DNA from 2 places in the Mesorhizobium sp. P2_A12 genome. Region 2 is predicted to be linked to the other one. Evidence: predicted binding sites of a transcription regulator. Region 2 holds the regulator's gene; the other holds the start of a gene.
What was found. Region 2 encodes PhoB, which activates phosphate uptake and scavenging genes when phosphate is short. Its sites were predicted from a motif close to TGTCATNNANCTGTCAT; they were not measured.

Region 1: AC1DZU_RS27940 (ceramide glucosyltransferase) is a predicted target of PhoB. The motif match lies at 7,672-7,688, and genes of this name have one in related genera.

Annotation. Positions count from the first base shown of each region.
Region 1 covers NZ_JBFUCU010000017.1:38,012-52,531, reverse strand. The annotation lists gene mmsA (multiple monosaccharide ABC transporter ATP-binding protein) at 1-511, shown strand, start outside; gene mmsB (multiple monosaccharide ABC transporter permease) at 508-1,800, shown strand; gene araD1 (AraD1 family protein) at 1,994-2,986, shown strand; gene AC1DZU_RS27955 (ABC transporter substrate-binding protein) at 3,032-3,805, opposite strand; gene AC1DZU_RS27950 (2'-deoxycytidine 5'-triphosphate deaminase) at 3,906-5,000, opposite strand; SAM riboswitch at 5,079-5,156, shown strand; gene AC1DZU_RS27945 (O-succinylhomoserine sulfhydrylase) at 5,214-6,404, shown strand; gene AC1DZU_RS27940 (ceramide glucosyltransferase) at 6,419-7,570, opposite strand; gene apaG (Co2+/Mg2+ efflux protein ApaG) at 7,794-8,186, shown strand; gene AC1DZU_RS27930 (Hsp33 family molecular chaperone) at 8,229-9,263, opposite strand; gene argF (ornithine carbamoyltransferase) at 9,342-10,253, opposite strand; gene AC1DZU_RS27920 (acetylornithine transaminase) at 10,271-11,470, opposite strand; gene AC1DZU_RS27915 (GcrA family cell cycle regulator) at 11,827-12,345, shown strand; gene AC1DZU_RS27910 (magnesium and cobalt transport protein CorA) at 12,493-13,503, opposite strand; gene phoU (phosphate signaling complex protein PhoU) at 13,595-14,320, opposite strand; gene AC1DZU_RS27900 (ATP-binding protein) at 14,436-14,520, opposite strand, start outside.
Region 2 covers NZ_JBFUCU010000004.1:528,830-543,349, reverse strand. The annotation lists gene AC1DZU_RS12975 (sensor histidine kinase) at 1-775, shown strand, start outside; gene AC1DZU_RS12970 (hypothetical protein) at 1,059-1,367, shown strand; gene AC1DZU_RS12965 (YMGG-like glycine zipper-containing protein) at 1,451-1,696, shown strand; gene AC1DZU_RS12960 (CHASE domain-containing protein) at 1,770-3,410, opposite strand; gene AC1DZU_RS12955 (sigma-70 family RNA polymerase sigma factor) at 3,565-4,422, opposite strand; gene AC1DZU_RS12950 (EthD family reductase) at 4,493-4,807, opposite strand; gene AC1DZU_RS12945 (putative quinol monooxygenase) at 4,842-5,150, opposite strand; gene AC1DZU_RS12940 (ATP-binding cassette domain-containing protein) at 5,239-6,039, opposite strand; gene AC1DZU_RS12935 (sugar ABC transporter permease) at 6,055-7,386, opposite strand; gene xylF (D-xylose ABC transporter substrate-binding protein) at 7,537-8,577, opposite strand; gene AC1DZU_RS12925 (ROK family protein) at 8,931-10,178, shown strand; gene phoB (phosphate regulon transcriptional regulator PhoB) at 10,332-11,021, opposite strand; gene phoU (phosphate signaling complex protein PhoU) at 11,041-11,748, opposite strand; gene pstB (phosphate ABC transporter ATP-binding protein PstB) at 11,774-12,580, opposite strand; gene pstA (phosphate ABC transporter permease PstA) at 12,577-13,428, opposite strand; gene pstC (phosphate ABC transporter permease subunit PstC) at 13,432-14,415, opposite strand; gene pstS (phosphate ABC transporter substrate-binding protein PstS) at 14,482-14,520, opposite strand, start outside.

The DNA.
Region 1 (14,520 bases), on a different contig from region 2:
TGCCTACGTCACCGAGGACCGCAAGACCTACGGTCTCAATCTCATCGATCACATCAAGCACAACATCACGCTGGCCAACCTGCCCGGCGTGTCGCGCCACGCCGTGATCGACGACCTGCGCGAACTTGCCGTCGCCAATGATTACAAGGCCAAGACCAACATCCGCTCGTCCAGCGTCTATCAGATGACCGGCAATCTGTCGGGCGGCAATCAACAGAAGGTGGTGCTGTCGAAATGGCTGTTCGCCAATCCGGAAGTGCTGATTCTCGACGAGCCGACGCGTGGCATCGACGTCGGCGCCAAGTATGAAATCTACACCATCATCGCCCGCCTCGCCTCCGAGGGTAAGGCGATCATCGTCATCTCGTCGGAGATGCCAGAACTGCTCGGCATCACCGACCGCATCTACGTCATGAACGAAGGCCGCATCGTCGGCGAAATGGCGGCGAGCGACGCCAGCCAGGAAAAGATCATGCGCGCCATCGTTCGGGGAGAAGGAAAAGCATCATGACCACCGAAAGCGCTCCCGCGCCGAAAAGCGGCGTCGCCGAAGATGTGCAGCAGGGGCCGCGTGTGGCCGTCTCGGCGCTGATCACGAATCTGCGGGAATACGGCCTGATCCTGGCGCTGATCGCCATCATGGTGTTCTTCCAGTTCACCACGTCCGGCACGCTCTTCAAGCCGGTGAACCTGAGCAATCTGGTGCAGCAGAACAGCTTCATCATCGTGATGGCGCTGGGTATGCTTCTGGTGATCGTTTCGGGCCATATCGACCTCAGCGTCGGCTCCGTCGCCGGCTTCATCGGCGCGCTGGCGGCAATGATGATGGTCATCTGGCCGCTTGGCCCCCTCAGCAATCCGCTGGTTGTGTCGATCATCTGCCTCATCATCGGCGGCGGCATCGGCGCGGCCCAAGGCTACTGGATTGCCTATCACCGAATACCGAGCTTCATCGTGACGCTGGCCGGGATGCTGATCTTCCGTGGCATCTGCCAGGCGCTGCTGGGTGGCGGGTCTTCCGTGGGGCCGCTTCCAGATGGCTTCAAGGCGCTCAGTTCCGGCTTCATTCCGGACGTGATCGGCCCCTTGACGCTGATCCCGCCGACGGTGAACGCCGCCGGCAAGACCATCATCGGCAGCGGCCTGACACTGCACATGACGACGATCCTGATCGGCGTCGTCGCCGTGCTCGCCTATGCGTATTTCGGGCTCAAGGCACGGCGCACGCGCGAGCAGCACGGCTACGAAGCCGAGCCTTTCACACTGTTCGTCATCAAGACCCTGGTGACCAGCGCGCTGGCGCTGTTCCTGGTCTACCAGTTCGCCAGCTACAGGGGCTTGCCGATCGTTCTCATGGTGATGGGCGTGCTGATCGCACTGTTCGTGTTCGTCACCAAACGCATGACGATCGGCCGGCGCATCTACGCAATGGGCGGCAATGCCAAGGCTGCACAGCTATCGGGCATCAAGACCGAGCGACTGACCCTAATGGTGTTCGTCAATATGGGCGTGCTGTCAGCGCTTGGCGGCCTGATCATCGCGGCGCGCCTTGGGCAGGCGGTGCCGGCGGCAGGCCTCGGCAGCGAGCTCGACGTCATCGCCGCGGTGTTCATCGGCGGCGCCTCGGCGATGGGTGGTGTCGGCCAGGTCATCGGCGCTGTGGTCGGCGGCTTCATCATGGGCGTGATGAACAACGGCATGTCGATCATGGGCGTCAATGTCGATTGGCAGCAGGTGGTGAAAGGCCTGGTGCTGCTCGGCGCGGTGGTGTTCGACGTCTACAACAAGAACAAGGGCTGAGGAAACAGGAAGGCATACGGGTCACATCGCGGCGCTGCCCGGCGGCACGAAAAGAAGTCCCCCTGAGGGACCAGGCTCGCGAGCGCAATCCGAATGGAGAATTTCACCCGTGGCATGGACGAGGTCCTGGCCGCGCTGGGCAAGGTTTGCCTTTCCGGCAGCCCCTGCCAAGGCAAATGAGAGAGGATTCATCATGCTGATCTCCCAAATTCTCGATGACGCCGAGACCATCCGCGTCGTTGCCCGCAACGGCGGCAAGACCCGGATCATCAATGGCGCCCGCAGCGTCTATTCGCTGGCGATGGAGGCCGCCCGGACCGGCGTCGGCCTCGTCGCGCTGATCGAACGCAAGGGGCTTGGCGAGACAATCGATCTCGATGCCGCCTACAAGAAGGGGCGGCTGCTGTCGCCGATCAACCACCCCGACCCGGCGCACCTGCATCTGACCGGCACCGGACTGACACATCTCGGATCGGCCGCGACGCGTGATTCCATGCACAAGAAGCTCAGCACCGACGGCCAGGAGGAACTGACCGATTCGATGAAGATGTTCCGCATGGGGCTGGAGGGCGGCAAGCCGGCGAAAGGCCAGATCGGCGTGCAGCCGGAATGGTTCTACAAGGGCAACGGCACGATGGCGGTGGCGCCAGGCGCAGCACTGCTGTCACCCGCTTTCGCCAAGGACGCCGGCGAAGAGCCGGAAGTGGCCGGCATCTATGTCATCGGCGACGATGGCGCACCGTTCCGTGTCGGCTTCACGCTGTCGAACGAGTTTTCCGACCACGTCACCGAGCGCGTGAACTATCTGTTCCTGGCCCACTCCAAGCTGCGCAACGCGGCGTTCGGGCCGGAAATCCTGATCGGCGACCTGCCCGCCGACATCCGCGGCAGCTCGCGCATCTATCGTGACAACGAGGTGCTGTGGGAAAAGCCGTTCCTGTCAGGCGAAGCGAACATGTCGCACACCATAGCCAATCTCGAACACCACCACTTCAAATATGCGGCCTTCCGCCAGCCGGGCGACGTGCATGTGCACATGTTCGGAACGGCGACGCTGTCCTTTGCCGACGGCATCAAGACCGAGGCCGGCGATGTGTTCGAGATCGAGGCCAAGGATTTTGGCCTGCCGCTGCGCAACCCACTCGAGATCGAGCAGCCGGTGAAGGTGGCGGTGAAGGCGCTTTGACAGCACGACCTCCCCCACGAGTGGGGGAGATCGGCCGTTCGAAGCTCAATAAATATCGAAGTCGAAGTACTTGGCCTGGATCTTCTTGTAGGTGCCGTCGGCGACGATGGCGTCTATTGCCGCATTGAGCTTGTCGCGCAGCGCGGTGTCTTCTAGGCGAACGGCAATGCCGGCCTGGGTCTCCGTGCCCTTGACGTCGCCGACCAGCTTGCAGCAGCCGTCGCTTGCCTTCTTCAACCAGTCCACCAGCACGAATTTGTCAGAGATGACGGCATCGAGACGGCCGTTCGTCAGATCGGTGATCGCCTCTTCCTGGGTCGGGTAGAGTTTCGCCTCCGCGCCAGCCTTGCCATAGACATTCTGGGCATAGTCGGCCTGCGTGGTCGAGGCCTGGGCGCCGACCGTCTTGCCGGCAAGGGCCGCCGGTTCGGTCGAGGTGAGTTCGGTATCCTTCGGCGCCACCAGCGCGAGCGGAGTCGTATAGTATTTGTTGGTGAAGGAGACCTGCTTCTTGCGTTCCTCGGTGATGCTCATCGAGGCGATGATGGCATCGAATTTCTTGGCCTGCAGGGCGGGGATGATGCCGTCCCAGTCCTGGGTGACGATCTCGCACTCGACCTTCATCTGCGCGCACAGCGCATTGGCGATGTCGATATCGAAGCCGACGACCTTGCCGTCCGGGGTGATGGTGTTGAACGGCGGATAGGCACCCTCGGTGCCGATCTTCAGTTTCTCAGCAGCCTGCGCCGACAGAGAGCCGGCCGCCATCAGCAACACGGCAGCACCTGCTGCCGATATGATCCATTTTGAAATCCGCATTTTCTTGGTTCCCCTTGAACGCCGCCAGCTTGGCGACCAGAAAGCCAGCCAAGCATGACGAGCCATCGCAGGCAAGTGTATTGCCCGACGGGAATTGGGTTCAGCGCGCTGGGCGGAAATGCTTGGACAGCTTCAGGCCTTGCGCCTGGTAGTTGGAGCCGAGATCGGTGCCGTAGAGCGCCTGCGGCCGCTTCAGCATATGCTCGTAGACCAGCCGGCCGACGATCTGGCCATGGTCGAGGATGAACGGCACTTCGTGGCTGCGCACTTCGAGCACTGCGCGACTGCCGGTGCCGCCCGACGCCGAATGGCCGAAACCCGGATCGAAGAAGCCGGCATAGTGGACGCGGAACTCGCCGACCAGCGGATCGAACGGGGTCATCTCGGCGGCGTAGAGCGGCGGCACATGCACCGCTTCCTGGCTGACGAGGATGTAGAATTCATCGGGATCGAGCACCAGTTCGCCGGCGCCGCTCTTGTGGATCGGCTCCCAGAAGTCGACCACCTCTTGTGCTGCGCGCTTGTCGACATCGACGAGACCGGTGTGATGCTTGCCCCGATAGCCGACCAGGCCGTTCTGATCGCCGTTGAGATCTATCGACAGTGCGATGCCGCCGCCGGAAATGTTCGGCGGCTCGGTTGCGACCAGCATCTCGGCGCGATGCAGGTCATGCAGCTCGGCTTCCGAGAGCAGTGCATTGCCGGTGCGGAAACGGATCTGGGACAGACGCGAACCGGTACGCACGACGATCGGAAAGGTGCGCGGGCTGACCTCGAGATAGAGTGGGCCGTGATAGCCGGCGGCGATCTTGTCGAACTCGTGGCCGCGATCGGTCATGACGCGGGTGAAGATGTCGAGCCGCCCGGTCGAACTCTTCGGATTGGCCGAGGCCGAAATGTCCGCCGGCAATGCCAGGCTTTCAAGCAAGGGCACGATATAGACGCAGCCGGTCTCCAGCACCGCGCCCTCGGCAAGATTGATCTCGTGCAGCTGCAGCCGATCGAGCTTTTCGGAAACCTTGTGGTTGGGGCCCGGCAGGAACGAGGCCCGCACCCGCCAGGCCTTGTCGCCGAGTCTGAGATCAAGGCTCGCCGGCTGGATCTGGTCGGCATCGAACGCGCGCCGCGACTTCAGCGCGCCGGACTGGAACAGCGCCGAAATGTCCTGATCGGGAAGAATGCCTGTCTGCCGCAAGGCTCAGCTCCTGTGCCGCTGGTACAAACCTCTTAATCAAGCCGGCAATTGACGCAAGCGTGGCGCGGGTCTAAAGGGTCGTTATCCCGTGGTGATTTGGCCGGTCGGCTTGCAGCCACGTTAAACAAGTCGCTAAAGGACCGTCGGGCCGCAAGGCCGTATGGACCGGTTGCGACTTTCGCGGCCGGTTTTTTTGTGTCTGGAACAAAAGCGATGAGCACCAAGAAGCGTAACTGGAAGCCTCAAACGACACTCGTGCATAGCGGGACCCTGCGTTCCGGTTTCGGCGAAACCTCCGAAGCGATGTACCTGACCCAGGGCTATGTCTACGAAACGGCGCAGGCCGCCGAAGCCCGCTTCAAGGGCGAGGAGCCGGGATTCATCTACTCGCGCTACGCCAACCCGACCGTCGACATGTTCGAAAAGCGCATGTGCGCGCTCGAAGGCGCCGAGGACGCGCGCGCCACCGCATCCGGCATGGCCGCGGTGACGGCCTCGCTGTTGTGCAGCGCCAAGGCCGGCGATCATATCGTGGCAGCACGCGCGCTGTTCGGCTCCTGCCGCTGGGTGGTCGAGACGCTGGCGCCGAAATATGGCATCGAGGCGACGCTGGTCGACGGCACCGACATCGCCAACTGGGAAAAGGCGGTCAAGCCGAACACCAAGCTGTTCTTCCTGGAAAGCCCGACCAACCCGACGCTGGAAGTGGTCGACATAGCCGCGGTTGCCGCGCTTGCCAATTCGATCGGTGCGCGGCTGATCGTCGACAATGTCTTTGCCACGCCCCTGCAGCAGAAGCCGCTGCAGCTCGGTGCGCACATCGTCGTCTACTCGGCGACCAAGCATATTGACGGCCAGGGCCGCTGTCTCGGCGGCGTCATCCTGTCGGACAAGAAGTGGATCGACGAGAACCTGCACGACTATTTCCGCCACACTGGCCCCAGCCTGTCGCCGTTCAATGCCTGGACGCTGCTGAAGGGGCTGGAGACGCTGCCGCTGCGCGTGCGCCAGCAGACGGAAAGCGCAGGCAGGATCGCGGATTTCTTGGCCGAGCGGCCCGAAATCGCCCGCGTCATCTATCCCGGCCGTGCCGACCACCCACAGGCGGCCATCGTCAAGAAGCAGATGTCGGGCGGCTCGACGCTGATCTGCCTGGACGTCAAGGGCGGCAAGCAGGCGGCCTTCGCCTTGCAGAACGCGCTCGACATCGTGCTGATCTCCAACAATCTCGGCGATGCCAAGAGCCTGATCACCCATCCGGCGACGACGACGCACAAGAATCTGAGCGACGAGGCGCGTGCCGAACTCGGCATCGGGCCGGGCACGCTCAGGCTGTCGGTCGGCCTGGAGGATACCGACGATCTTCTGGAAGACATCGAACAGGCGCTGAAGTCGGCAAAGTAAAAGGCCTTTGGCCATCAGGCGCCGGACGGCGTCTCTTCCAGCTCGGCTGCCTTGGTGCCGATGGTCATCGCGTTGCCGCGCCAGTCGACGGCGCCACCCAGCCAGCCGCGCGCCCACATCGCCGGCAGGATCAGGTCGCGCAACATGATCGCCGCGACCATGCGCGGCGACAGGTACCAGCCCTTGGACCAGGCCAGGGCGCATTCCGGAAGGTAGAAGGCCGCCAGCACGGCAATGGCGATTGCCCAGATGCTGACGCCGGCGCTTGCCGCCGCCAACAGCGCGAGTGCCAGCGGCACAACTGCCCCGGTCAGGATTTCGGGTGCGAAAAACCATGGGAAGGTGACGCGGCGCAGGCGCGCCCAACGGGCCTGACGCGACCAGATCTCGTCAAAGGTGCGCCGGCCGAGCGGTTGCTCGAAGGGCGCGGCGACGAGATTGACGCGCAGGCCAAGGCCATTGACCAGCTTGGTCGCGGCAGCGTCCTCGGCGATCTCGGCGGCGAGCGCACGGATGCCACCACTGGCGTCGAGCATCGGCTTGTTCCAGAGCATGCTCTTGCCCTGGGCAAAGCCGAGGCCAAGCGCCTCGCCAGCATATTGCCAGCGCGCTTGCAGCGTGTTGAGGAAAGCGCATTCGACCTCGGCCCAGAAGCCAGCGGGCCGCGAGCCTATCGGCGTCGAGCAGACAAGGCCGGTGTCGGGCCGCCATGCAGCCATCAGGTGCTGCACGTAGTCTCTCGGCATCAACACGTTGGAATCGGCCAGGACAACCCAATCGTGGCGCGCTGCCTCCCAACCCTTGACGCAATTGTTGAGTTTCGGGTTGGCGCTGATGCGGTCGTCGCCGATCAGCAGCCGCGCCGGCACCTTGGGAGAACGGGCGATGGCGGCACGGATCAGCCTGACCACCGGATCGTCGGCATGGGCGACGCAGAAGACCAGTTCGTAGCGCGGCCAGTCGAGCGAGAGGGCGCGCTCCAGCGTCTCCTGCGTGAACGGCTCGACGCCACGCGACGGCACGATAATCGACACCGGCAGCGGCTTGCCGGCTGGCGGCGCGATGGTGCTGCGCCGCTTCAGACGCGAAGCGGCGAGCAGGATGCTGGCGAGGTTTGAAAGGATGAGAGCGATCGAAAGCGAGGCGGCTATGAGGGTGAGTTCCATCGAGACCTGGCCACTCCAGAAAAGACGGCGCGCGTGATGGCCGTTTTCAACAGTTCGACAGAGCGCCGAGTCGCCCGCTTCGTGCACACCACCATTGTCATGTGTCACTTAAATGACATTCTTTGTCGGCACCTGCCTTTCAGGCCGGGCGCGACAAGACGCGCACGTTGACCTGCTCGCCCGGAGCGAGGACAGTTCGACCTGGATTGTTTTGGAGCCGCTTATGTACCGCGCCGTGACGCGCAACATCGAAGTGCAGGTCAGGCCGTTCTATCTGGAGGACCGCTCAGACCCGTCGGAGAACCGCTATGTCTGGGGCTATCAGATAACGATCGACAACCAGTCGGATGAGTTCGTGCAGCTGTTGTCGCGCTATTGGCACATCACCGACGGCACCGGAAGGGTCGAGGAGGTGCGCGGTCCCGGCGTCGTCGGCGACCAGCCCGAACTCAATCCCGGCGACAGCTATCAATACACGTCCGGTTGCCCGCTTTCGACACCGTCCGGCATCATGGTCGGGCACTATACGATGCGCAACAAGCGGGGCGAGACGTTCGACATCGCCATCCCCGCCTTCTCGCTTGATCTGCCGGGGACGCGGCGGACGGTGAATTAGCTTCGCCTCACCGGCCGCCAAGCAGCCGGTGAGGCGCGTTCTCTACTGGGCCGCCGCAAATTCCGCCGGATCGAAGTCATATTGCTTCGAGCAGAATTCGCAGGCGACGTGGATGCCGCCGTCTTCGGTGCTGTCCTTGATCTCCTGCGCCGAGAATCCCTCGAGGATGCCACGGATCTTGTCCCTCGAGCATGAGCACTGGTCGGCAACCGGTACGCCGCCGAAGACGCGCACGCCATGCTCGTGGAACAGCCGGTACAGCAGCCGCTCGGCGCCGATCGTCGGGTCGATCAGTTCGGTCGGCTCGATGGTGCCGAGCAATGCCAGCAGCTCCTGCCAGGAATTGTCGGCCGGATCGTGGATCTCCTCGCGCGGATCGCCATCGCCGCCCGGCAGGTCCGGAACGCGCATGCGCTCGGGCGACTGCGGCAGGAACTGCGCCAGGATGCCACCGGCACGCCACTGCTCGCGAGCGCCGCCGACGCCAGGCGTCAGCAGCTTGGCCACCGAAAGCCTGATATCGGTCGGAATCTGCTCCGACTGGCGGAAATAGGTGCGGGCCGCGTCTTCCAGCGTTTCGCCATCGAGCTGGACGATACCCTGATAGCGCTGCGTGTGAGCACCCTGGTCGATGGTCAGCGCCAGCACGCCGCTGCCGAGCAGCGTCTGCTGAGACGTTTCGCCGGCCGCGACCAGCGCCTCCAGCCTGTCTGCATCGAAGCGGGCATAGGCCCGCAGTGCCGAGGGCGTGGAAAAATCCGCCACCAGCATGTCGACCGGCCCGTCGGTGCGGGTCTGCAGGATGAACTTGCCTTCGAATTTGAGCGAGGTGCCGAGCAGCACCGTCAGCACGCAGGCTTCCGCCAGCAGGCGGGCGACCGGCTCGGGATAGTCGTGACGGCTGAGGATGGCGTCGAGCATCGGCCCGAGCTGGACGGTGCGGCCGCGCACATCGAGCGGGCCGACCTCGAAGGGTACGACGTGATCGTCGCCGGCGTAGCCGAATTCGCCGAGTTTGGGGTGATGTTCAGTCACTTGATAGGTTTCCAACATGACAATGCTCCAGGGCGCGGCCATGCCGCCCTGGAGGGCGCATGCTTCGAAACGCGCTTGATTTGCGTGATGCGGCGCAGATAGGCATCACACCCCCAGAGATCAAGCGCCGAGACACCAGGCGAGCACGGCCTTCTGGGCATGGAGCCGGTTCTCGGCCTCGTCGAAGACCACCGAATGCGGCCCGTCAATGACCTCGTCGGTCACTTCCTCGCCGCGGTGCGCCGGCAGGCAGTGCATGAACAGCGCCTCCGGCTTGGCCTTCGCCATCAGCTTGGCATTGACCTGGTAGGGCGAGAACACGTTGTGGCCGCGGGCGCGATGCTCCTGGCCCATCGACACCCAACAATCGGTGACGACGCAGTCGGCCTGGTCGACGGCTTCCTCGGGCGAGCGGGTGAAGTGCAGCTTGCCACCATGCGCCTGCGACCAGTCGATATGCTTCTGTTCCGGCTCGCTGCCTTCGGGCACGGCGACGTTGAGGTTGAAGCGGAACCGCGCCGAGGCCTCGAGCAGCGAATGCAACACATTGTTGCCGTCGCCGGTCCAGGCGATGGTCTTGCCGGCAACCGGACCGCGATGCTCCTCGAAGGTCATGATATCGGCCATCAGCTGGCAGGGATGGGTGTCGTCGGTCAGTCCATTGATGACCGGAACGGTGGCATTCTCGGTCAGTTCGAGCAGCCGCTCATGCGAGGTGGTGCGGATCATGATCGCGTCGACGTAGCGCGACAGCACCTTGGCGGTGTCGGCAATGGTCTCGGAGCGGCCGAGCTGCATCTCGGTGCCGGTCAGCATGATGGTTTCGCCGCCGAGCTGGCGCATGCCGACGTCGAAGGACACGCGGGTGCGCGTCGAGGGCTTGTCGAAGATCATCGCCAGCACCTTGCCTTCGAGCGGCCTGGTCCGCTCGCCGGCCTTGAGGCGAGCCTTTCGCACCACCGCATCATCAAGCATGAAGCGCAGATCGCCTTCGGAAACGGCGGAAAGATCGGTGAAATGGCGAACTGACATCAGCAATGGTTCCGGGATTACTTCGCGGCGGCGGCGGCGATCGCCTCCGCCAGGCCCTTGGCGCCGGCGCGGATGCGGTTGAGCGCGTCGTGGATCTCGGCATCAGTGACAGTGAGCGGCGGCAACAGGCGAATGACGTTGTCGCCGGCCGGAACCGCCAGCAGGTGCTGGTCGCGCAATGCCATGTTCACCTTGGTGTTGGGCATGGCGCACTTGAGACCGAGCATCAGCCCGGTGCCCCTGATGTCCTCGATGACCTCGGGAAACTCGTCGGCGACCGCCGCCAGCCCCTGCTTCATCAGCAACGCCTTACGCTGGACATCTTCCAGAAAGCCGTCTTCCAGCACCACGTCGAGCACCGCGTTGCCGACCGCCATGGCCAGCGGGTTGCCGCCGAAAGTGGTGCCATGCACACCGGACGTCATGCCAATGGCCGCCTCATCCGTGGCAAGGCAGGCGCCCATCGGGAAGCCGCCGCCAATGCCCTTGGCGATCGCCATGATGTCGGGCGTGACGCCGGACCATTCATGCGCGAACAGCTTGCCGGTCCGGCCGATGCCGCACTGCACCTCGTCGTAGATCAGCAGCAGGCCGTGCTGTTCGCACAACTGCCTGAGCCGCTTCAGCGATTGCGTCGGCACCGGGCGGATGCCCCCCTCGCCCTGTACAGGCTCGATCAGGATCGCCGCGGTCTCCGGCGTGATCGCCTTTTCGGCCGCATCGATGTCATCGAAGCCGACCTGGTCGAAGCCCTCGACCTTGGGTCCAAATCCTTCAAGGTACTTGAACTGACCGCCGGCCGCGATGGTCGCCAGCGTGCGGCCGTGGAAGGCGCCCTCGAAGGTGATGATGCGGAAGCGTTCGGGATGTCCCTTGACGAAATGGTAGCGCCGCGCCGTCTTGATCGCGCATTCCAGCGCCTCGGCGCCGGAATTGGTGAAGAACACCTTGTCGGCGAAGGTGGCGTCCACCAGCCGCTCGCCGAGCCGGCTTTGCCCCGGAATCTCGTAGAGATTGGAAACATGCCAGAGCTTCGCGGCTTGCTCGGTCAGTGCTGAGACCAGGTGCGGATGGCTGTGACCCAGCGAATTGACGGCGATGCCGCCGGCGAAATCGAGATATCGCTCGCCCTTGTCGGTAACCAGCCAAGTGCCTTCCCCATGGTCGAAGGCCAGGGGTGCGCGAGCAAAGGTCTCGTAAAGCGCCGAACCGCTCATTATATGCGTCTCCGGTACCGGAAAATCAAAAAAGCCGCCAAAGCGGCGGCCTGTGCGGCTTATCGTGTTTTTCGGCCATGAAGTCAACGAAAACGTCGCGTAGTGCCCCGCGGCAAGCCCTCCGACGCAACGCCGGCTCACGAGCGACCGGGCAAGTTGGGGAAAACCTAAAAAACCGATTCGTGTTGCACTTGGGACTCTTGTCACCGAGTCAGCGCATAGAGTAGTTGTAGTCAAGAAATAACTAGATTTCGTGCGGCGGACCTAATCACCAGATATATGTGGTGTCTGCCCCGGCAAATGTTGCCGGGCCGGGAGTGGATTCCGATTGCCGCACGCTTAGCAGGAGCGGTCTCATGAACTGGACTGACGAGCGGGTAGAACTTCTCAGAAAACTGTGGTCCGAGGGTCTGAGCGCAAGCCAGATTGCTGCGCAGCTTGGTGGGGTCAGCCGCAATGCGGTCATCGGTAAGGTGCACCGGCTGAAACTGTCGGGCCGCGGTCGGTCGACCGCCACGCCGGCACGCCAGAAGAAGGCGGCGCAAGGATCGACCGTTCAGAAATCGGTGTCGCGCGCCGCAAGCGCCGTCCGCCATGTCACGACGTCGATCGGCGCCACGGCGTTGCAGACCCAGTTCGACGCCGAACCGGTGGCGCGCCACTATATCCGCCCGGTCGAGAATGTCGTGGTGCCGATCTCACGGCATCTGCAGCTCGTCGAGCTGACCGAGCGGACCTGCAAATGGCCGAACGGCGATCCGCTTTCGGAGGACTTCAATTTCTGCGGCAACGAAGCCGCCGAAACCGGCCCCTACTGCAAGTACCACGCCCGCGTGGCGTTCCAGCCGGCATCGGAGCGGCGGCGGAGTCGCTGAGCGAATAGCGAATAGCGAATAGCGAATAGCGAATAGCGAATAGCGAATAGCGAATAGCGAATAGCGAATAGGAACTGATTGAGCGTCCGCGAGGAGGCAATCCAGTTTTTCCCCTATTCGCCACTCCCTGTTCGCTATTCGCTTCTTTCACAGCCAGCCATTCTTGCGAAAGCGCCAGTAGAGAAACGAACAGATCAGCGCGATCGTGGCCAGCACCACCGGGTAGCCATATTCCATCTTCAGTTCCGGCATGTCGCTGAAATTCATGCCGTAAATGCCGGCGAATGCCGTCGGCACCGCCAGGATGGCGGCCCAGGAGGCAAGTTTCTTGGAGATCGCCGTCTCCTGGCTCTGGCCGACCAGAAGGCTGGCCTCGAAAGCAAACGCCAGCACCTCGCGCAGACTGTCGATCTTTTCCTGCACGGTGCGGATATGGTCGGTCACGTCACGAAACAGCGGATGCATGGCGGTGTGGATCTGCGGCAGGTCGGCACTGGTCAGCCGGCGACAAACCTCAACCAGCGGCAGTGCCGCATTGCGCAAGCGCAAAAGATCGCGGCGCAGCATATAGAGCCGCTCGATGTCGGGACCTGTCATCGGCTTCAAGAGGACCCTGTCCTCGATCACCTCGACCTCGTCCTCGATCTGCTCGAGCACGGGCATGTAATTGTCGACGATGAAATCGAGAATGGCGTAGAGGACGAAATCCTCGCCCTTGGCCAGCGAATGCGGGCAGCTTTCCCAATGCTGACGAACGGCGGCATAGGACGTGGACGGGCCATGCCTGACGCTGACGATGTAGCCGCTGCCGACGAACAAATGGGTCTCGCCGAAGGTGACCCGGCCGTCGATCAGCTGCGCGGTGCGGGCGACGATGAACAAGGCGTCGCCGTATTGCTCGATCTTCGGCCGCTGGTGCGGGTGCTCGGCATCCTCGATCGCCAGTTCATGCAGGTGGAACTGTGCCTGGACGCGAAGCAGCAGGTTGCGGTCGGGCTCAAGCAGGCCAATCCAGACGACATGACCGGTTTTTTTCGCCCATTCGCCGGCTTCCTCGATGGGAATGTCGGCAATGCGACGCCCAGCCGTGTAGACGCCGCAAGCGATAATGCCGGATGTCGGCGCAGGCGCCGGAGTCAGGTTCCGAACATTTTCCATCACAACCTCCCGAAGCCAATCCACGGACGAGGATACAGGAAAGCCCGGAAAGTCTAGCGCAATTCGGACGATGGTTCGAGAGCGCGACCGTTCAATTAACCGGAGGCGTTACGGAAAGGCTGATCTTGTCGGTCTTGTCGCCCTTCGGCCGCTCGGCCGGCATCTGCTCGCCGGTGACGATGTAGTAGATGGTCTCGGCGATGTTGGTGGCGTGATCGCCGATGCGCTCGATGTTCTTGGCGCAAAACAGCAGATGCGTGCATGGTGTGATGTTGCGTGGATCTTCCATCATGTAGGTCAGCAATTCGCGAAACAGCGACGTGTACATGGCGTCGATCTGGTCGTCGCGGTCGCGCACGAAGCCGATCTTGTCGACCGAGCGCGATGCGTAGACATCGAGCACTTCCTTGAGCTGGGTCAGCGCCAGGTTGGCCAAGGCCTCGAGGCCGCGGAACAGGCTGGTCGGCTGGCGTCCGTCTGTGACGGCGCCTACACGCTTGGCAACGTTCTTGCCGAGGTCGCCGACCCGTTCGAGGTCGGCGGAAATGCGGATGGCGCCGACGATCTCGCGCAGGTCCGTCGCCATCGGCTGGCGCTTGGCGATGATGATGATCGCCTTGTCGTCGATTTCGCGTTGTCCTTCATCGAGCACGGCATCGTCTCGGATGACCTTCTGGGCGAGGCCGGGGTCGGCATTGACGAGGGCGGCAACCGCCTGTTCGACCATACGCTCGGCATGGCCGCCCATCGCCGCGATGCGCTTCGACAGATATTTCAGCTCCTCGTCATAGGCGCTCATGATATGCACGGACTGCATGGCAAAATGCCTTCCCACGGGGTGTCTTGTTTTTGAGTCGTTTCCTCGAATCCCCGCTGATACGCTAGCCGGATGACAGAAAAAAGAAACGATCCAGTGCAAAACTAGGGCAGTATCAGTGCGTCGGCAAATGAACCGAGAAGGCAGCGCCCTTGCCGAATTCGGACTTGATCGAAAGCCGTGCATTGTGGCGGGTCAGG
Region 2 (14,520 bases):
GCGCGACGTCATCGCATCCGGCGATCCGCAACGCCTTGAAATCAGCGTCCCCGCCGAGGACGGCTTTCGCTGGTTTCAGGTCTGGGTCGACGCCGACCATGGCGATGGTGGAACGGTGCAAGGTGTCGTCACCACGATGGTCGAAACGACCAATCAGAAGCGCCGTGAGCAGACCCTGACGACGCTGTTGCGCGAAGTCAGCCATCGCTCGAAGAACCTCCTGGCGATCATTCAAAGCATAGCCACCCAGACCGGGCGCTATTCCGATGGCATCGCTGATTTCCTGACGCGCTTTCGCGGCCGGCTGCAGTCGCTGGCCTCGTCCCAGGATCTGGTGACCTCCTCAAATTGGCGCGGCGCCGCACTTCGCGAGCTGGTGTCGGGCCAGGTCGGTCGCAACGGGGTGAATCCGTCGCACGGCCTGCGCTTCCGCGGCGCAAATCCCTATCTCAATCCCAACGCCGCGCTGCACATCGGCCTTGCCATGCATGAACTCGCCGTCAATTCGGTCAGCTATGGCGCCCTTTCACGTGCGGACGGCTTCGTTGACGTTACGGCCGATCTCAATGCTGCTGCCGGCGGCCTGTCGCTGTCGCTGACATGGTCCGAAGCGATACCGGCGAGCGACGTCGAGCACAGCGTGAAGCGCTTCGGCAGTGTCGCGCTCGAGCGGGTCGTGCCCGCCTCCCTGAACGGAACGGCGACGCTGGAGCTGATGCCCGGTCGCCTTGAATACCGCCTTGTCGTTCCGCACGGCAGTTTCGAGACCGAGTAAGCGGCGGCGCCTCTCGTCTGATCATCCATCCTTAACCGGCTATTCACCATAAAAGCGGATTCTGTTTTTCCCAGGTACCGCTGGAACCTGCCGGACCGTCGAACATTGCCGCGTTGAAGTTGGTCTCCGGACGTCAGCCGACTGCGTCTGCTGTCGCGGTCGGCGCCGGAATTGCCCCTTTGCGCCGCGTTATTTCGCTGGTCGCCCTGCGGCCGAGGAACTTTGGCGGCTATGGACCGTTACTGTGGCGAGAGGACATGTCGCCATGGAACACATTGCTGCATTGTTGCTGGTCATCGGTTGCTCGAACACGATGGCCGACTGCCATGAATTGCAGGTACCGGTAAGCGTTTTCGAAACCGCCGACCAATGCGTCGCCGAACGGCCATTCGCGCTGGGCGACGTGCAGGGACAGGCTCAGCACATCGTCGGCAAGTGCCTTGCCGTCGATCCGGCGCTGGAAGACGACTATGACCAGATCGTCTGGAACGTGCGCGCTGACGGCACGCTCGACGCTTCCCTGGCTATCTCCAACGTCGTGATCGCATCGAACGCGGCGCGCCCAGAAAAAGACTATCTTCGCCAACAATAGATTGCAGCAGCAAAGGCCGCCATTTAATGCTAAATGGCTGTCAGAGCTTACCAAAGTGTGGACACAAAGTGAGGAGTGACTCTATGCGGAAGATGATTATTGCCATGATTGCGGTGGCTGCCCTCAGCGGCTGCACCAGCACCGAGAAGGATGTGGTTGGCGGCGGCTTGATTGGCGCCGGTGTCGGCGGCTTGGTCGGCGGCGGCAAGGGCGCGCTGATCGGTGCGGCAGTCGGTGCCGGTTCCGGCCTGTTGGTTCGCAACCTGCGCAACGGCTATTGCCAGTATCGCGATCATCACGGCCGGATCTACACGGCTCGCTGCAACTAGTTCGGCGATAATCGAAACGTCGATCCGGAGACCGGCCCGCCGGCCTCCGGATTTTTGACGTCTGGAGGCGGCATTAGCCTGTCAGCGGAATCCTGATCTCCACATTCAACCCGTCATCGCGATAATCGCGGTTGATCGTGCCGCGCAATTCGCGCGTGACGTTGAGGTCGATCAGCTTGGTGCCGAATCCGGTCTTGGCCGGTGCTTCGAGTTTCTTCTGCCCGGTTTCGCGCCAGTTGAGAACCAGCACCCTGTCGCGCCCGCGCCCTTCGAGCGACCAGTCGACCTTGAGCGCCCAATCTCCCTTGAGCGAATTGGCTGAATTGCCGGTTTCGCCATATTTCAATGCATTCGTCGCCAGTTCGTGGAACGTCAGGCCGAGCGCCTGCGTCGTGGTTTCGTCGAGCAGCACCTCCGGCCCCGTCAGAAGCTCTTCGGGCAGCTCCTTGCCGAACACCTGACCGAGCTCGATGCGCAGGAGATCGCCAAGGTCTGCCTTCTGCCAGCGCGAGCGCGTCAGCATGTCCTGAGAGGCCGCCATCGCCTGCAGCCTGGCCGAGAAGGACGAGGAAAATTCGTTGACGTCAGTGGCCCGCGAAGCGGTCTGGCGCGCGATCGCCAGCACTCGGGTGATCGAATTCTTGATGCGGTGCTTCATCTCCTGCAGCATCAGGTCTTTTTCAAGCAGGCTCTTTTCCGTCGTATCATGCAGGCGCGACGCCGCCTCATAGGCCCGCTCCTGATAGCGCGCCACCAGAGCGATGGCGCCCGCCAGGAGCAAGCCGAACAGCCCCAGCATCACCGGAATGGCGCGCGACGACGGCTGCGAGAAGGCGCTTGTCGGCCGAAACAGGACCGTCCACGGCTGGCCGGCTACCATGATCTTGCGGGTGACCAGCAGCCTGTCCCCTAAGGATGACACTGGCGGCGTCTCCGACCGGAACAAGAGATTGTCGCCACTCACAGCGCCGTCATAGATTTCCGTGTTGACCGGCAGCAGCGGCGACCGGCTGAGCGCTATCTGGAAGAGGTCCCGTGCCCGAAAAGCCGCGTAGAGAAAGCCGGCCGTGGAGGACCTGGACGCATTGATGACATCGGGAGCCGTTTCGACATTGAGCCGCACGAAGACCAGGAAGCCGGGGAACGTCTGCGCGGCACCCGTGCTCTGGCCGAGCTGCACCAGCGCGCTGGCGTGCTGCTCATCGTCGGACATTGCCTTTTCGATGGCCACGCGCCGCACCGGTTCGCTGAACATGTCGTAGCCGATGGCGGCCTGGTTGGATGGATCCAGTGGCTCGAACATCACGATGGGCGTGCGCCAGGGTTGCGTGGTGTCCGGATAGATCGGATGGCTGACACCAAGGTCGTGCAGCATGTCGCGTTCGACCGCCGCCTCGTCCCCCGTCTTCACCAGCCTGAGAAAGCCGATACCGCGCAAGCCGGCGAAATTGTTGTCGACATCGAGCGCGTTGAAGAACGCCTTGAACTCGTTCTGCGAGATATCGCCGTTGCGGGCATCGAACAGGGCCTGCGTCGACCGCAGCAGCGACAGATGCAGGTCGATGCGGCTCTCGATCCGGTTGAGCGCGTCGTCGGCCGTCGCTTCGAATTTGATACGGGCAGCTTCCTGCGTGGCGAAATAGGCAAACCCCGCCATCGTCATGCTGATCAGCGCAACGGCGATGAACGCGACGATTGGAAAAAGCTTCTTCAACGGATGATGCGGTCCATGGGCAATGTCGGACCTTTATGGGCAAGTCGATGTGCCAACACAATGGCAAGGCCAAGCCATCATGACAGCTGGCACATCACATGACCGGCAACCAGCGGCCGGGCACGGCTCGTCCGGCCAAGTGGTACTGTAGACGCTAGTCCAGCCGCACCCAATCTGTGGCTTCGAGCACATAGGGAGCGAACAAGAAATCGCGGATCTCGATGATCCGGCTTTCCGACCAGTCGATCAGGACAAAATGCGCAGGTCTTTCCATCCGGCCGGTGCTGTCGAAGACCAGCATAGCCGGCTTTCCTTCGACAGCGCCGAGGGCGAACCGCCATTTCGTCTCTTGCGCATAGCGCGTGAAATAGATGCCGATTTTGTCGCGCCCCTCCAGTTGGATCCGGTTCACCAGATCGAGCTTCACGTCGTCGGCAAGCATGACGCGGATTGCGTCGAAATCGCCGCTCCGGAACAGATGGACATAAGCGGCGATCTTGCGCCGGTCCGAATCAGACATCAGCGGCAGCCTTGTGTCTTCGGACGCCTGTGCGAAAAGCCGCAGCGCAGCGCGCCCGCGCTGAAGCGCCGATTTTGCGGCTGTCGGAGAGCACCCTGCGATGCTTGCGATCTCGTCGACCGAATGACCCAGAACATCCTTGAGGATCACCGCGCAGCGCTGAAGTTCGGGCAGCCGCAGAAACGTCTGAAAGCTGACCGCAACGATGTCCGCCTCGGGTATGGGTGCCGCTTCGACGTCTTCGGTAAGCGGGACGACCGTGTTCCGGGATTTGGCGCGCAGGAAATCGAGGCTCGCATTGTGGGCGATGCGGAACAGCCAGCCCTCGAGGTTATTCACTCCGGCGCCCTGGGCTCGCGCGTGAAGGGCCTTGACGAGGGTGTCCTGCAATACATCCTCGCCATTGACCGCCGATCCCGTCATGCGCGCGCAGTAGCGGTGAAGGCGTGGCCGCAGCGCTTTCAGACGATCCTCGAATTCGTTCGCGTTCATGTATCTAGACCTACCGCGCCTGCGCGCTCTTTCGTCGTCATTTTACCCGAGACGAACAAAGGAGGAGGGTTCAAACTTCCCTGCTGTCGAAAAGGAACATTTGAACACCCGAGTCATCAGGCGCAAAAAGGCGGCGATCCGCCCCAGCCGCTTGTCCCTCCGCGCTTGCAAACGCCTTTTCGATCGCCGCAAGGTCGTCGAAATACAGCGTTCCGATCCGATGAACGTTGGAGGGTCCTACCGGCGTTGCGATAGGGCCATTGCTGACTTCGTATTTCCTGAGGCCCGGAAGCTTCTTGGCGAGAGGCACGTGGATTTCGAAGTAATGCCGGTCAAACGCCTCGACGTTCTCCGGTGTCCGGTAAATCACAACCATCCGAGACATTGCGGTTCTCCTTTGTTGCTTGTGTGACCCAACCTTACTTGTGTGTTTCGCTCAACACCTCCGAGCCCATGATCGAGTCCAGGCTCGCCAGCTCCAGGATCTTCGGGAAATAGGCTTTCATGCGCGGATCGCTGCGCATCGCCTCGACGGCTGCCGGGGTCTCCCACTCGGAGTAGATGACGACGCCGGCGCCGTCCTTTGCAGCGATCAGCCGGGTCGTCTTCCAGCCGCGGAGCGTGCGGATCACCGTGTCGGTGTTCTGCTTCAAGAGCGCGATCAGCGCATCCTGCTTCCCGGGTTCGACCTTAAGCAGATTGATCAAGATGACGGACTCGTCGGACATGGCATGTCTCCTTCTGTTTGGACACACCAAGGACGATCCGACGGGAAGAAACGGATCGAGACGTGGAAAGATTTTTTGGAAGATAGTTCTAGGCGGCGATCTTCAGGGCGCCTGGCCCGGGAATGGCGCCGGGCGGACATTTGCCCAGAATGATCATGCCGAGCACTTCGTCCTGGGTCACATCGGTGGTGCGCGCGGTGCCTACAACCTGGCCGTTCTTCATGACGCAGACCCGGTCGGCAAGCTCGAACACGTCGTGGATGTCGTGGCTGATCAGGAAGATGCCGATGCCGTCGGACTTGAGCTGCTTGACCAGTTCGCCGACCTGCGCCGTTTCCTGCGGACCAAGTGCCGCCGTCGGCTCGTCCATGATCAGGATGCGCGCATTGAACAGGATCGCGCGCGCGATCGCCACCGACTGCCGCTGACCGCCAGACAGCTTGATCACCGGCTCCTTGAAGCGCTGGAAGCGGGGATTGAGCCGGCCCATCACCTTGCGCGCCTCGGCCTCCATCGCAACGTCGTCGAGCGTACCCCAGGCGGTCATCAGCTCACGGCCGAGAAACAAATTGGCGGCGGCATCGACATTGTCGGCCAACGCCAGCGTCTGGTAGATCGTCTCGATGCCGTATTTCTTGGCGTCGCGCGGGTTGGAGATCGATGCCTCCTCGCCGTTGACGAAGATATGGCCCGCGTCGCGCTTGTAGGCGCCGGACAGGATCTTGATCAGCGTCGACTTGCCGGCGCCGTTGTGTCCGAGCAGCGCCACGACCTCGCCGGGGAAAAGGTCGATCGAGGCGTCGTCGACGGCGCGGATGCCGCCAAAGGCTATCGAGATGTTGCGCATATCGATCAGCGCAGTGCTGGTAGGAGCGGTCTTGTCTGCCATGATTCTTGTCCTCCCCTAGACGCGCTTGCGATAGACGGTATCGAGCCAGACCGCGACGACCAGCACGGCGCCGACGACGATGCTCTGCAGCGGCGAGTCGATGCCGAGCAGCACCATGCCGGACTGCAGCGACTGCATCAGCAACGCGCCGAGCATGGCGCCGAGCACCGTTCCGGAGCCGCCGGCAAGCGAGGTGCCGCCGATGACGGCGGCGGCGATCACCAGCAGCTCGTCCAACGTGCCCAGCGCATTGGTCGACGCGTTGAGGCGGGCCGACGAGATCGCCGCGCTGATCGCGGCCAGCACACCCATGATCATGAACACCTTCATGGTTACCCAGCGCGTGTTGATGCCGGCGAGATTGGCGGCCTCCGGATTGCCACCGATGGCAAAGACATAGCGGCCGAAACGGGTGCGCTTGGTGATGAAGGTCATGACGATGCCGACCGCGACCGCCATCAGCACCGGTATGGCGATGCCATGGGCGATGAACAGCCCGCCTTCGGGAATGGTGATGCCGTTCTGCTGTGCATACTGGCGCACGATGCCGATTGGCCATGGATAGGAATTGGCGATCCAGACGGCCCCAAGGATGGCAGCGCAACTGACCACACCGAGAAAGGTTTCCGCCCACACGGGGCGCAGTGGAAAGTTGAACCGTTTGCGCTGCGACCGGCCGTTGAGCAACGCGAAAGCGACAGCCACGCAAGCAACGATGCCGATGATCCAGCTGGCGGTGGCGCCGATCGAGCCTCGCGGTCCGCCGCCCATCAGCTGGAATGTAGCGTCGAGTGGCGCGACCGTGCGCCCGTTGGTGATCAGCCATGCCATGCCGCGCCAGACCAACAAACCGCCCAGCGTCACGATGAAGGCAGGAACTTCGAGATAGGCGATGATGAAGCCCTGGAAGGCGCCGATCACAAGACCGAGCACCACGCCGACGACCAGTGCGATGATCCAGAGCCAGGGATTTCCAAGCTGGAAGCCGATGACGCGAATGAGGAATTCGGCTTGCGCCACACCCATGATCATACCGATCACGCCTTCGACGGAACCAACCGAAAGGTCGATGTTGCGCATGACGATGACCAGCACCATGCCGGTCGCCATGATCGCGACCGAGGAAGTCTGCACCGACAGGTTCCAGAGATTGCGCGGCGTCAGGAAAAGTCCGCCCGACAGGATATGGATGCCGACCCAGATGACCAGTAACGCACCGACCATGCCAAGCATGCGCGTATCGAGTTCGGTTGCCTTGAGGAAGCGTCCGACGGCGCTCAATTCGGACGCACGCGCCCGGTCTGCGGGCGCATTCGCGGCAGGCGTGTTAGAGGCCGTGTCGGTCATGAAGTCCTCCCACCGGTTTGCCGTCTGGCGCGGATGCCGGAAACACGATGCTATTTGCTTTCCGCGATCATTTGAAGCGGAATGCCCCTTGAGAAACGCCGCCGCCCCCGGGCCCGCGGCGCTGAGATCGAACCGGGATCCCGTTCGGTTTTAGTTGCAGGCCGCGACGGTGCCGGCGGCGACGCCTGCACAGACTTCGTCCTTCTTGATCCAGCCGGCGTCGATGACGACGTTGAGATTGTCCTTGGTGATCGCGATCGGGGTCAGGAACAGCGAGTTGGTCTCGTTGCCGCCGGGCGTGGTGAACTTCACGGCGTTCGGGATCTTGTCCAGGGCAGTGCCAGCGGCCAGCTGCGAGGCGATCTCGGCAGCGTTCTTGCCGAGTTCGCGTGCGTCCTTCCACACCGACACGGTCTGTGTGCCGAGTGCAACGCGGTTCAGTGCGGCATGGTCGCCGTCCTGGCCGGACACCGGAACCGATCCTGCCAGCCCTTGCGCCGTCAGCGCGGCGACGACGCCGCCGGCGGTGCCGTCATTGGCTGCCACCACGGCATCGACCTTGTTGTCGTTGGCGGTGAGGAACTGTTCCATGTTCTTCTGGGCATTGGCGGGCAGCCAGCCATCCGTATAGGCTTCGCCGACATTCTTGATCTTGCCGCTATCGATGGCTGCCTTGAGCACTTCCATGGAGCCGGCGAACAGGAAATCGGCATTCGGATCGGCGCCCGAGCCCTTGATGAAGACGTAGTTGCCTTCCGGCTTGACCTTGAACACTTCGCGGGCCTGCATGCGGCCGACTTCCTTGTTGTCGAAGGTCAGGTAGAACACGTTCTTGTTCTCGATCAGCCGGTCATAGCCGACGACCGGAATGCCTTCGTCCAGCGCCTTCTGGACCGCCGGGCCGATGGCCGAGGCATCCTGCGCCAGGACGATCAGCGCGTTGGCGCCTTGCGAAATCAGGCTCTCGACGTCGGTGAGCTGCTTGCCCGGATTGGACTGCGCATCAGCGGAAATGTATTTGTCACCAGCCGCCTCGATGGCCTTCTTCATCGCCGCTTCGTCGGTCTTCCAGCGCTCTTCCTGGAAGTTGGACCACGAAACGCCGATGACCTTGTCCTTCGCCTGCGCGACCGACACCAGCGTCAGCGACATGGCGACACCCGCCAGGATGGCGGCTGTGAATTTTTTCATAATATCCTCCCTGCGCCGCGTATGGCGCGACCAAACTGACCCGTAGGCCGGCACAGAGGCTCTATTTTTTCGAGCCTCGAAAAAATAGTGATCCAACGCCCGAACGCTGTCAACATCGATTCTGATGGATTTTGACGTCTCTCCGAGTTTTTTTCGAGCTCCGGAATAAATAATGACATGATGGTGGGGTTCTGCCAGAATTTGGCTTCGCGCATGTCGCCCCAAAAGTCCGCAGCGGTTTCGGGGCAACGACACGCGCAGAAGCAAGTGCCTGAAGCGTCGCGCATTCAGGCTTCGCTGATGGCCTTCGGGAGGCACGAAAGGCTGCGGCGACCGGGAGGATGTGAAAAAACATGTCGGTCGGAATCCGCCACGACGATCTGCGCCGCCGCAACCGGGCGATGGTGATTGCGGCCGTGCGCCGCGCCGGACAGCCGTCCCGCACCGAGATCGCCGCGACCACGGGCCTCAGCCATTCGACCATATCGGCGATCTCCTCCGACCTCATCGGCGAAGGCATCCTGACTGAGAGCAAGCCGAGCGAGGCCGGCTCGCTCAAACGCGGCCGGCCGCAGGTCGGCCTCGGCCTCAATCCGGAAGCGGCGGCGGTGATGACCGTGGTGCTGTCACTGAACTTCCTCTCGGTCGCCGTCATCGACTATGCCGGCCAGGTGATCGCCGAGGAACAGCGCCGGCTGGACACGCTGACCATGTCGCGCGACGCGCTGGTCGGTGAATGCGTTGCCATCGTACGGCGTCGTCTTGAAGACCCCGACCTCGACGTCCGCAGTGTCGCCCGCATCGCGCTGGCGATCCAGGGCATCACCGACACGCGTGCCCGCGCCATGCTGTGGTCACCGATCACGCCGCACACCGACATCGCCTTCGCCGACATACTCGAGGACGAGTTCGGCATCCCCGCCACCATGGAGAACGACTGCAACATGATGGCGATCGCGTTGCGCTGGCGCGACCCCGATCGCTACCGCGACGACTTCATCGCCATCCTGCTGTCGCACGGCATCGGCATGGGCCTGGTGTTGAAGGGCGAGTTGTTCACTGGCACCCATTCCTCGGGCGGCGAGTTCGGCCATATGATCCATCGGCCGCACGGCGCGCTGTGCCGCTGTGGGCGGCGGGGCTGCGTCGAGGCCTATGCCGGCAACTATGCCATCTGGCGGAACGCAAGGCAGATGAGCGAGGACGCGGAACCGGTGGCCGATGTCAGTGACGCCGACATGCGCGCGCTGGCGACCGCGGCCCGCGAGAGGGATGGACCCGAGCGCGAGGCCTATCGCAAGGCCGGCGAGGCACTCGGCTACGGTCTCGGCAGCCTGTTCGCGCTGATCGATCCGGCGCCCGTCGCCATGGTCGGTGTCAGCGCCGCCGCCTTCGACCTGATCGAGCCGGCATTGCGCGAGGCGATTGCGCAGACCGCCGGCGGCCAGCATTCGCAATCGATTTCCTTCGACACCGAACCGAACGAACTGCCACTGATCCGCGAAGGCTGCGCCACGCGGGCGCTGACCTTCGTAGACCAGGAGATTTTCGCGCCGGGCACGCAGGCGAGATCCGGCCTCGGCGGCAAGAACGTTGCGTGAATAACGCGCCTGGATGTGTTGAGATTCAGGTTAGGCCGAGTCGAGAATGGCGGGTTCCGAGAACCGGAACGGAGCGGACATTTGATCCGTGAGTACCGGAAGCGCAGGAAACTGCCGTTCACAGGCCGGCATCACCTGAATATCAGCATATCCCTAATCTTCCCGGATTGCGTAGCCCGCCCCACGAATGGTGCGGATGACATCGGGCATGCGGCCATTGTTGACCGCCTTGCGCAGCCGACCGACATGCACGTCGACCGTGCGTTCGTCGATGTAGATCGTCTCGCCCCAGACATTGTCGAGCAGCTGGCTGCGCGAGAACACACGGCCGGGATGGCGCATCATGAATTCGAGCAGGCGGAATTCGGTCGGTCCGAGCCGAATCTCGCTCTTCTTGCGATAAACCCTGTGCGATTCACGATCGAGCACGATGTCGCCGACCTTGAGCACGCTGGACAGCACTTCCGGCTTGGCGCGGCGCAGCAGCGCCTTGACCCTGGCCATGAACTCCGGCGTCGAGAACGGCTTGACCAGATAATCGTCGGCGCCTGTCGAGAGGCCGCGCACACGATCGCTTTCCTCGCCACGCGCGGTCAGCATGATGATCGGCAGCCGCTCGGTCTCGGGACGCATCCTTAGCCGGCGGCAGAGTTCGATTCCGGAAACCGCCGGCACCATCCAGTCCAGCACCAGAAGGTCGGGGACGTTCTCCTGCAGCCGGATCTCGGCCTCGTCGCCGCGCGTCACCACCTCGACCTGGTAGCCCTCGGACTCCAGATTGTAGCGGAGCAGCACACCCAGCGGCTCCTCATCCTCCACCACCATGATGCGTGGCGCGATCATCGACTGGTCACCCCTGCCGTCATGCCGCCGGCGCGGACATTGCCGTCTCGTCCTGCTTCGGACGATTGGCGGGCAGCTGCGTACCGGTCAAAACATAATATGCATTTTCCGCGATGTTGGTGACGTGATCGCCGATGCGTTCGAGGTTCTTGGCGCAGAACAACAGATGCGTGCAGGCGGTGATGTTGCGCGGGTCTTCCATCATGTAGGTCAGCAGTTCGCGGAACACGGAGGTGTATTTGACGTCGATGCGCTCGTCGTCGGCGCGCAGCTTCGCCAGCGCCGCCGCGTCGCGCGCCGTATATTCCTCGATGACGCCCTGCACCTGGATCAGCACCAGCTGCGCCATTGCGTCGATGGAGTGCGACAGGTCGCGCGGGGTGACACTGAGGCCGACGGTGCCGACGCGCTTGGCGATGTTCTTGGCAAGGTCGCCAATACGCTCGAGGTCGCCGGCCATGCGGATCGAACCGACGACGTGGCGCAGATCGTCGGCCATCGGCTGACGCTTGGCGATCAGTGTGATGGCGCGGTCGTCGAGTTCACGCTGGCGCGCGTCCATGATCGCATCGTCGGAGACGACGCGCTGCGCCAGGGCGTTGTCGGAATTCAACAGCGCCTTGGTGGCGCCGCCGACCATCGAGCCGGCGAGGTCGCCCATGTCGCGGATCAGCCTGCTGATCTGTCCGAGATCCTCGTCGAAAGAAGCGACTGTGTGTTCGCCCATGATCTTAGTCCTCGTATGCCTGAGCTCAGCCGAAGCGGCCGGTGATGTAGTCCTGCGTGCGCTTCTCGCGGGGCGACGTGAAGATCTTCTCGGTGCGGTCGAACTCGACCAGTTCGCCCAGATACATGAAGGCCGTCTGCTTCGACACGCGCGCCGCCTGCTGCATGTTGTGGGTGACGATGACGATCGTGTAGTCGGCTTGCAACTCGTCGATCAGCTCTTCGATCTTGGCGGTCGACAGCGGGTCAAGCGCCGAAGCCGGCTCGTCGAGCAGGATGACTTCCGGCTTCACCGCCACGGTGCGGGCGATGCAGAGTCGCTGCTGCTGGCCGCCGGAGAGGCTGAGGCCGCTTGCGTTGAGCTTGTCCTTGACTTCGGTCCACAGTGCGGCGCGCTTCAGCGCCTGCTCGACACGGCCGTCCATCTCTGACTTGCTGATCTTCTCATAGAGCCTGACGCCGAAAGCGATGTTTTCATAGATCGACATCGGGAACGGAGTCGGCTTCTGGAACACCATGCCGATCTTGGTCCGCAGCAGGTTGAGGTCCTGCGAGCGATCGAGAACGTTCTGGCCGTCGAGCAGCACCTGGCCCTCGGCGGTCTGCTTGGGATAGAGCTCGTAGATGCGGTTGAAGACGCGCAGCAGCGTCGACTTCCCGCAGCCCGAAGGTCCGATGAAGGCGGTGACGCTGCGCTCGGGCAGCGACAGCGTGATGTCCTTCAGTGCCTTGCTCTGGCCGTAGTAGAAGTTGAGGTTCTTGACCTCGATCTTGGCCTTGCCGGCAATTGCCTCGGCGGCGATCGTCATGTCTGGAGACAACATCTGGCTCATTTGTCCTCTCTGCGTCCGGTCAGGCTGCGAGCAAAGATGCTGAGCGCGAGAACCGTCAATGTGATGATGAGTGCACCGGTCCAGGCCAGTTGCTGCCATTCCTCGTAAGGGCTGAGAGCGAACTGGAAGATGGTCACTGGCAGGCTGGCCATCGGCGCGTTGAGATTGCTCGACCAGAACTGGTTGTTGAGCGCTGTAAAGAGCAGCGGCGCCGTCTCGCCGGAGATACGGGCGATCGACAACAATATGCCGGTGACGATGCCTGAAAGGGCGGCGCGGTAAGCGACCGACTTGATCACCACCCAGCGCGGCGCGCCGATCGCGGTGCCGGCCTCGCGCAACGCGTTCGGCACCAGGTTGAGCATGTCCTCGGTGGTGCGAACGACGACCGGGATGACCAGGATGGCAAGCGCGACAGCGCCGGCGATCGCCGAGAAATGCCCCATCGGCCGGACCATCAGTTCGTAGACGAACAGGCCGATGATGATCGACGGCGCCGACAAAAGGATGTCGTTGATGAAGCGCACCACGGTGGTGAGCTTCGAAAAGCGTCCGTATTCGGCCATGTAGGTGCCTGCCAGCACGCCGATCGGTGTACCGACGACGACGCCGATGACGGTCATCACGATGCTGCCGTAGATGGCGTTGAGCAGGCCGCCGGCATCGCCGGGCGGCGGCGTCATTTCGGTGAACACCGCAAGATTGACGCCGGACAGGCCCTTGTAGAGCAGCGCGCCGAGGATGAGCGCCAGCCAGGCAAGTCCGATGCCCGCGGCGGCGACGCACAGCGTCATCATCACGGAATTCTTCCTCTTGCGGCTCTGATGAAGCGATGTGGCTGTCGACATCGGTCAGGCTCCCGTGCGGGCGTCAATGCGCATCAGCATGTAGCGTGCGATGGCGAGGATCAGGAAGGTGATGACGAACAGGATCAGGCCGAGCGCTACCAGCGAAGAGGTGTAGAGATCGCCGACGGCTTCGGTGAATTCGTTGGCGATGGTCGCGGAGATCGTCGTTGCCGGCGCGAACAGCGAGGTGCTGATGCGGTGCGCATTGCCGATGACGAAGGTCACCGCCATGGTTTCGCCGAGCGCACGGCCGAGGCCGAGCATGACGCCGCCCATGATGCCGATCCTTGTGTAGGGAATGACCACGCGGCGGGTCACTTCCCAGGTCGTGCAACCGATGCCGTAGGCGGACTCTTTCAGCACCGGCGGCACCGTGTCGAAGACGTCCTTGGTGATCGAGGTGATGAAAGGCAGCACCATGATGGCAAGGATCAGCGACGACGTCAAAAGGCCGATGCCGTAGGGCGGACCGGCAAACAGGCTGTTGAGGCCGGGAATGCCATGGAACGCGCTGATGATGAAGGGCTGCACGGTCGTCTGCAGGAAGGGCGCCAGCACGAACAGGCCCCAGATGCCGTAGATGATCGAAGGGATGCCGGCGAGCAGCTCAACCGCCATGCCGATCGGGCGCCGCAGCGGGCGCGGGCAAAGCTCGGTGAGGAAGATGGCGATGCCGATGCCGAGCGGCACGGCAATCAGGATGGCGATGGCGGACGTGATGATGGTGCCGTAGATCGGCGCCAGCGCGCCGAATTTCTCCGTCACCGGGTTCCAGCTTTCGCTGGTCAGGAAGGAGAAGCCAAAGGTCGACAGGGCTTGCCAGGAGCCGGCAAACAGCGAGATCGCAACACCGCCGAGCAAGACCAGCACCAGCATGGCTGCGGCACGGGTCATTCCGTGGAAGATCGCGTCGGTCAGCGCGAAACGTCTGACAGTGGCGTCGCGCGAACCTCGAATGGCTGGCAAGGCTTCTTGGACAGCACTCATGTGAAGCTCGGCTCTTTGAGTTGAGGGAAAAGGAGCGCCGCGGCGCGGCGCTCCTTCAAAGGGATGTTACTCGCCGACGTAGACGGGCTTGCCGTCAGCCTGGAT